One region of the Staphylococcus lugdunensis genome, then DNA from elsewhere that is predicted to be linked to it. Evidence: riboswitches for the same ligand, from Rfam matches in the RefSeq annotation. Region 1 holds a riboswitch; the other holds the start of a gene.
What was found. Region 1 has a riboswitch for FMN ahead of AL499_RS01480 (ECF transporter S component). Riboswitches for the same ligand answer to the same signal wherever they lie in the genome.

Region 2: linked by a shared signal. The riboswitch ahead of ribD (bifunctional diaminohydroxyphosphoribosylaminopyrimidine deaminase/5-amino-6-(5-phosphoribosylamino)uracil reductase RibD) and the one ahead of AL499_RS01480 (ECF transporter S component) in region 1 are both predicted to bind FMN.

The regions. Positions count from the first base shown of each region.
Region 1 is NZ_CP014022.1:296,005-299,223, reverse strand. It holds gene AL499_RS01490 (helix-turn-helix domain-containing protein) at 1-426, opposite strand, end outside; gene AL499_RS01485 (ferredoxin) at 537-785, shown strand; gene AL499_RS01480 (ECF transporter S component) at 927-1,469, opposite strand; FMN riboswitch at 1,535-1,665, opposite strand; gene AL499_RS01475 (ATP-binding protein) at 2,190-3,219, opposite strand, start outside.
Region 2 is NZ_CP014022.1:24,231-27,449, forward strand. It holds gene AL499_RS00180 (FAD/NAD(P)-binding protein) at 1-1,075, shown strand, start outside; FMN riboswitch at 1,182-1,311, shown strand; gene ribD (bifunctional diaminohydroxyphosphoribosylaminopyrimidine deaminase/5-amino-6-(5-phosphoribosylamino)uracil reductase RibD) at 1,450-2,493, shown strand; gene ribE (riboflavin synthase) at 2,501-3,133, shown strand; gene AL499_RS00195 (bifunctional 3,4-dihydroxy-2-butanone-4-phosphate synthase/GTP cyclohydrolase II) at 3,146-3,219, shown strand, end outside.

The sequences.
Region 1 (3,219 bases):
TAATTGATTTAGCTCAGTGATAAATGCGCTATCCTTATCTTCTTTTTTTATATAGTAGTAGATTTGTTTAACTTTTCTTTGGATAAGGCCATGCTGTGAAATAGGTATAAATGAATAGACCTTTTGTTGCGTGTTTGACAACGTTTGAATAAGTAATTGAATACAATTGAAAGTATGTACTAAACTATCATACGTATATCTTGGATGAACTTTTATCGTCATGTCATTGTTAACATTTTGTGCCATAAATCGCTCGAAAGACGGATATTTTAAATTGGGTAAACTGTGATATAATGATAAAAGTTGTTGACTGCAGGCGTCAAAAAAGGTTTGATGTGTTTTTTTGCCTGTTAATAAATTAAAAATGCTTTTATTTGTTTTATAAGTGAATGAATGTTGTTTAGAATAAAGTATAATATCTTTCAATCTCGACCCTCGCTCTTATGAAACTAATAAATTAATAAAAAGTTTTTTCGATGTATACATGAGTATTTGTTATACTAGTGTAGCATGTTTATCAAAGGAGGCGAATGAAAATGGCTAAATATACAATCGTTGATATGGATACGTGTATTGCATGTGGTGCATGTGGTGCGGCCGCTCCAGATATTTATGATTATGACGATGAAGGTATTGCTTTCGTAATCCTTGATGATAACCAAGGTACTGCCGAAGTGCCAGAAGAGTTATATGAAGATATGGAAGATGCCTTAGAAGGTTGTCCAACTGATTCCATCAAAATAGAAGAAGAACCTTTTGATGGTGATGCTTTAAAATTCGAATAGCACATAGCTATTTTATATATAGTAGATTAGTAGTTAAAGCAAAATATTAATTATAATAATTGCAGGCAATGTTTCTCAAATGGGAGCATTGCCTGCTTTGTATTTACAAGCGTATCTTTAAAAGTTTCATTTACCTGTTAATTATTTAAGTACGCTTTTAATTCTGCGATATAAAAGTATAAATATGATTGAGATGATTGCCCCTTTGATAATATTAAACGGTATGATACCAGAGACGATAATGATTTTTATATTTTTTACAATATCTGCTAAGTTGAAAATCATGCCATATAGTGGCAACAATACGAAATAATTTAAAATACTAAGTACAATGGTCATAACTAATGTAGCCATGACTAATGCAGTTATCATTGCTTTATTAGCAACATGTCCTCTTTTATTAACATAATATGCTGTAAGTAAGAAACTTATACCGGCTAAGAAATTAGCCACAGGACCTACTGGGTCTCCCATATTAAAGAAAAAATTAAGCAAATTTTTAATAAATGCCACTATAATACCTGCTATAGGACCCATTGAAAAAGTTGCTAACAATGTAGGGACATCACTGAAATCTAATGTTAAGTATGGCGGAAAAAAAGGTAGTGGAAACTTTAAAAAAGTCAAAACAAAGCCAATGGCACTTAACATGCTAATGGTTATTAGACGTTTATTTTGTTGCATATGTAGTTTTCTCCTTCCATTCATCTTGCAAAGAATTGGAGGAAAATTGTTCACAACAAATAAACCTCCATCTTCTCCCATCCAGACTATACTGTCGGCTCTAGATTCGCACTAGATCAGCCGCTTGTTGAACACAAGCAGGTCGCAGGCTTTATTTACTGCCGGTTGGGAATTACACCCTACCCCGAAGATGAATTTTAAAATATTTTACGTCATTAATCATACGACAACACTAGCCGCAAAGCAATAAAGTTGCCCGGTAAGAGATGATGATTGAGAGCGGGACAGAATTCATTATGATTTCGTAGTTCCGTATCGGAAAGGTTGACTAGGATGGAAAAAGCTTGGTATAAGGATATTTTCAATTCAGTCAACTACTGCCAATATATCGTGCATAGTTAATCTCAATATGTTTTAACTGATATTAACTATATATAAGGTCAGGCCGGCTCATAAACGTCTCTGCTTAAATAGCCTTCGTCCTTATTTTTATATTAAGTCAAAGTCCAGCACAGAAAAAACTGACTAAACCATTTTTTAACAAAGCAAGCTGAAGTAGTCTCCTAAGCATGCGAGTCAATCATACAAAGTATTGAATATAAAAAAGCACAAAGACGATTTTTAATTTTAAATCATCTTTGTGCTATTATTTGCGGGTTTATGTCCCTGTCTGAATTCAGTGATATTATCTTTGATAAATTTTATAAATAAGCCTGAAGATTAAGGCTTCGGTAACTTGATTGTAAATGTTGTTCCCTCTCCAACGACACTTGATACAGTGATCGTACCTCCATGTTCTTCTATAATCATTTTACAAATGAATAATCCTAAGCCGGTTCCTTGTTTGCCACGTGTTCTGGATGCTTCAACCTTGTAAAAGCGATCAAAAACAAGATTTAAATGTTCAGGAGCAATACCACTGCCTGTATCATTTATGTGAAGCACATTGTACTTATCAGTATCTTCGCTAGTAATAGAAATTGTATCACCAGGTTGAGTATATCTTGTAGCATTATCAATAAGATTTGTGAGCACTTGATCGATTCGATCAGAATCGTAGTACCACAATGCGTCATTAGTTTCTGGAGTTAAGTACATATTTAATGATAAATCACTAGCTTGTTGTCTATACTTTGTTTGTATTTTGTTTAATAATGGTGCAATAGGTTGTATCTCTTTATTAACAGATAACCCTTCAGCATCCATTCTTGCAACATTGAGTAATTCATTAACTAAACGATTGAGCCTATTCGTTTCATCTAAGACAATTGATAATGACTCTTTAATTTCTTCTGGTTCCGTAACGATACCGTCAACAATTGATTCTGTATATCCTTGTAATAATGAAATAGGTGTACGCAATTCATGAGAAACATTAGCAATGAAATCTTTTTTCATTTGATCTAAGTTATGCTCATTAGTCATATCACGAATAATAACGACAATTCCACTGCGACCATCTTCTTGAATCTGAGGAATGTAACTCATAATGAAGACATAATAGCGTGTGTCAAAATCGTATTCTCGAAATTCTGTGCCTTTACTTGTAAAAGTATCTTCGATTTGGTCTTCAATTCGTTCATACATAGATTGATCAATAGTTGGTAAAATTTCATCTGCCATTTTATTTGATAATATAATGTCGCGATGATCATTGATACCTACAACACCTTCAGCCATTGAATTAATTAAACTATCACGAATATTTTTTGAGGTTGATAGTGCTTGAACATTTTCCTGAATTTCGAAA
Region 2 (3,219 bases), 270 kb from region 1:
TATGAATGATTGGAAGGAGTATGATTATATCTTTTTGACTATTGGGACATTAAGCTATCACGATCCATACCAGTTAAAAGGAATTCTAGGATATATCCAATCGCCATATCCAACATATAACACTTTGGATGAAGTGAAAGAGACAGATCGTATTGCTATTATAGGTACAGGGTTAGCTAGCTTAGATGTGGTTAGATATGTAGCAACACATCATAAGCATCTTCCAATCATTATGACGAGTCGCTCGGCGCAATTGCCAAGTGTGCGTGGAAATATGCAAGAAATAACATTTCGTTATTTAACAAAACAAACTTTTAATAGTATCAAGGCAGTTAATTATGGAAACGTACCACTAGATGCTTTAGTTAAGCTTTTCTATAAGGAATGTGAAGAATGGAATATTGAATTAGATACGTTAATAAATAGACGTTCAGGAAATCATATTGATGATTTGCAATATGACTTAGATCATTCACAAGAGCTCGGTGTATTTCAAGGATTGATAGAACATCTAAAAGAGAATTTAAACTGGATATACAATAGTTTGAGTAGCTCAGATCAACAGTTGTTCGATAAGAAATATACTAAAGTGATTCAACTTAATTCTAATCCAATGCCGCCTAGAACAGCTAAATTACTTATTGAGTTAATGCAGAATGGCTCTTTAATTATAAAACGTGGTCTAGAGAATATTACGCATGATGGACAATTATTTAATCTAACATTTAAAGACACATCTTCGTGTGATGACTTTAACATTATTATTAATGCAACAGGTGCTAAAACACATTTAGCAGAGTTAGACGAGGATGATCAATTAGTCATTAACCTAGAGAATCGTCGTATTGTACAAGCACATCCTATGGGTGGTATTCAAATTGTGCCAGAAACAAATCAAATTATTAGTCCAAGATATGGGACGTTGACTAACGCTGTCGCTATAGGTCAGCTTACCAATGGTGTAAATAAATTAAGAAATGGTGTTAAGATGATTGTTTCACAAGTAGTTAATGCAGTGGATTATTTATATGAACATCAATCACGGTTAAGTCGCGACAATATTTCTAAAAAATAGTAATTAAAGAAATTAAATTGCTTTCATTGTAAAGTTTATTAAAATTTAGTAAGATAAACTCATAGTGTTTTAGTAACACTTAAAGTAGAATTATCAACTTCATAATACGTTCTTTCGGGGCAGGGTGAAATTCCCAACCGGCAGTGATTAAGCCTGCGACCTGCTTGTGATGCACAAGTGGCTGATTCAGTGAGATTCTGAAGCCGACAGTATAGTCTGGATGGGAGAAAGAATACAATCGACGTTAACATAAACGATTACGTTTAATGTTTGTTAAGCATGCACAGAAATTATTGTGTAGGCTTGTTCAAATGTCATTATATCAATCTCCTTATGCCTATTTTGGTATAAGGTTTTTTTATGAAGGTGATAAATTGGATTTATATTTAAGCAAGGCAATACAGCTTGCTAAGATGGTTAAAGGACAGACTGGTGTTAATCCACCAGTAGGAGCAGTAGTTGTTAAAAATGGCAGAATTATCGGACTTGGCGCACATTTAAAACAAGGTGAGAAACATGCTGAAGTGCAAGCAATTGACATGGCTGGTGACGAAGCACAAGGTGCAACAATTTATGTGTCTTTACAACCATGCACGCATTATGGTTCGACACCGCCGTGCGTTAACAAAATCATCGATCATGGTCTGGATAAGGTAGTATATGCTGTAAAAGATACAACTTTACCTAGTAAAAGTTATGAAATCTTAACCCAAGCTGGTATCCAAGTGTATCAGCAGTTTGATCATGAAGCCTATTGTTTATACGAAGACTTTTTTAAAGCTAAAGCTGAGAAAATTCCTGAAATTACCGTTAAAGTATCTACAAGTATAGACGGTAAACAGGCAACAGATTATGGACAAAGTCAATGGATTACCAATAAAACAGTAAAGCAAGATGTGTATCGTTTAAGACACAGTCATGATGCCGTGTTAACAGGAAATAAAACCGTATTAGCAGATAATCCTCAGTACACGACTAGAGTTAAAGATGGTAAACACCCTATTCGTGTTATTTTATCTCGAAGTGGGGACGTTGACTTTAGTCTAGATATGTTTCATGATCAATTATCTGATATATGGATATACACTGAAGATGCCACATTAACAACAACTTTACCCAATGTTTTTATTAATTACATGAGCAATTGTAAAATTCCTGATATTTTACAAGATTTATATAAAAAAGGTGTAGGTCGGCTGCTCGTCGAGGCGGGACCTAAAGTTACCTCATTATTTCTCCAACAACAGTTAGTTAATCAACTCATCATCTATTTTGCCCCGAAATTGATAGGTGGTTCTGGAACAAATCAATTCTTTCAAACACAAGAAGTTATAGATTTACAGGATACCTTTGAATTTGAAATTGTTAATTCCACTTTATTAGATCAAAATATCAAATTAGAACTACGGAAGAAGTGAAACAACCATGTTTACAGGAATCGTAGAAGAAATTGGAACCATTGTTGAAATACGTAATGATCAATCAGTACGCACACTTATCATTAAAGCTGAAAGGATTATTGATGATATGCATATTGGTGATTCTATAAGCGTTAACGGGACTTGCCTGACAGTGACAGACTTTAATAGCAATCATTTTTCAGTGCAAGTCATACATGGTACAGAAGATAAAACCTATCTTGCTAATGTTCAGCGTCATCAAGAAGTGAACCTAGAACGCGCGATGCACAGCAATGGTAGATTTGGTGGCCATTTTGTTCTAGGCCATGTTGATGAATTAGGTACAATTACAAAAATCAATCAGACAGCCGATTCAAAAGTAATTCAAATTTCAGCATCACAAACAATCATTAAACAACTTGTGAAGCAAGGATCAATTGCAGTCGATGGCGTTAGTTTGACAGTATTTGATATACGTGAATCATCTTTTGATATACATCTCATACCAGAAACACGGCGCTCAACAATTTTAGCAGATAAGAAACAAGGAGACTTTGTACATTTAGAGACAGATGTTTTATTCAAATATGTAGCCACAATCATTAATAAAAATTCCAATACTTTAACATTAGATAAGTTAAAATCATATGGTTTTTAAGGGGGATTAAATATGCAATTTGATACCATTGAAGAGGCACTTCAAGCGTTAAAAAAAGGAGAAACTATAATTGTTGTAGATGATGA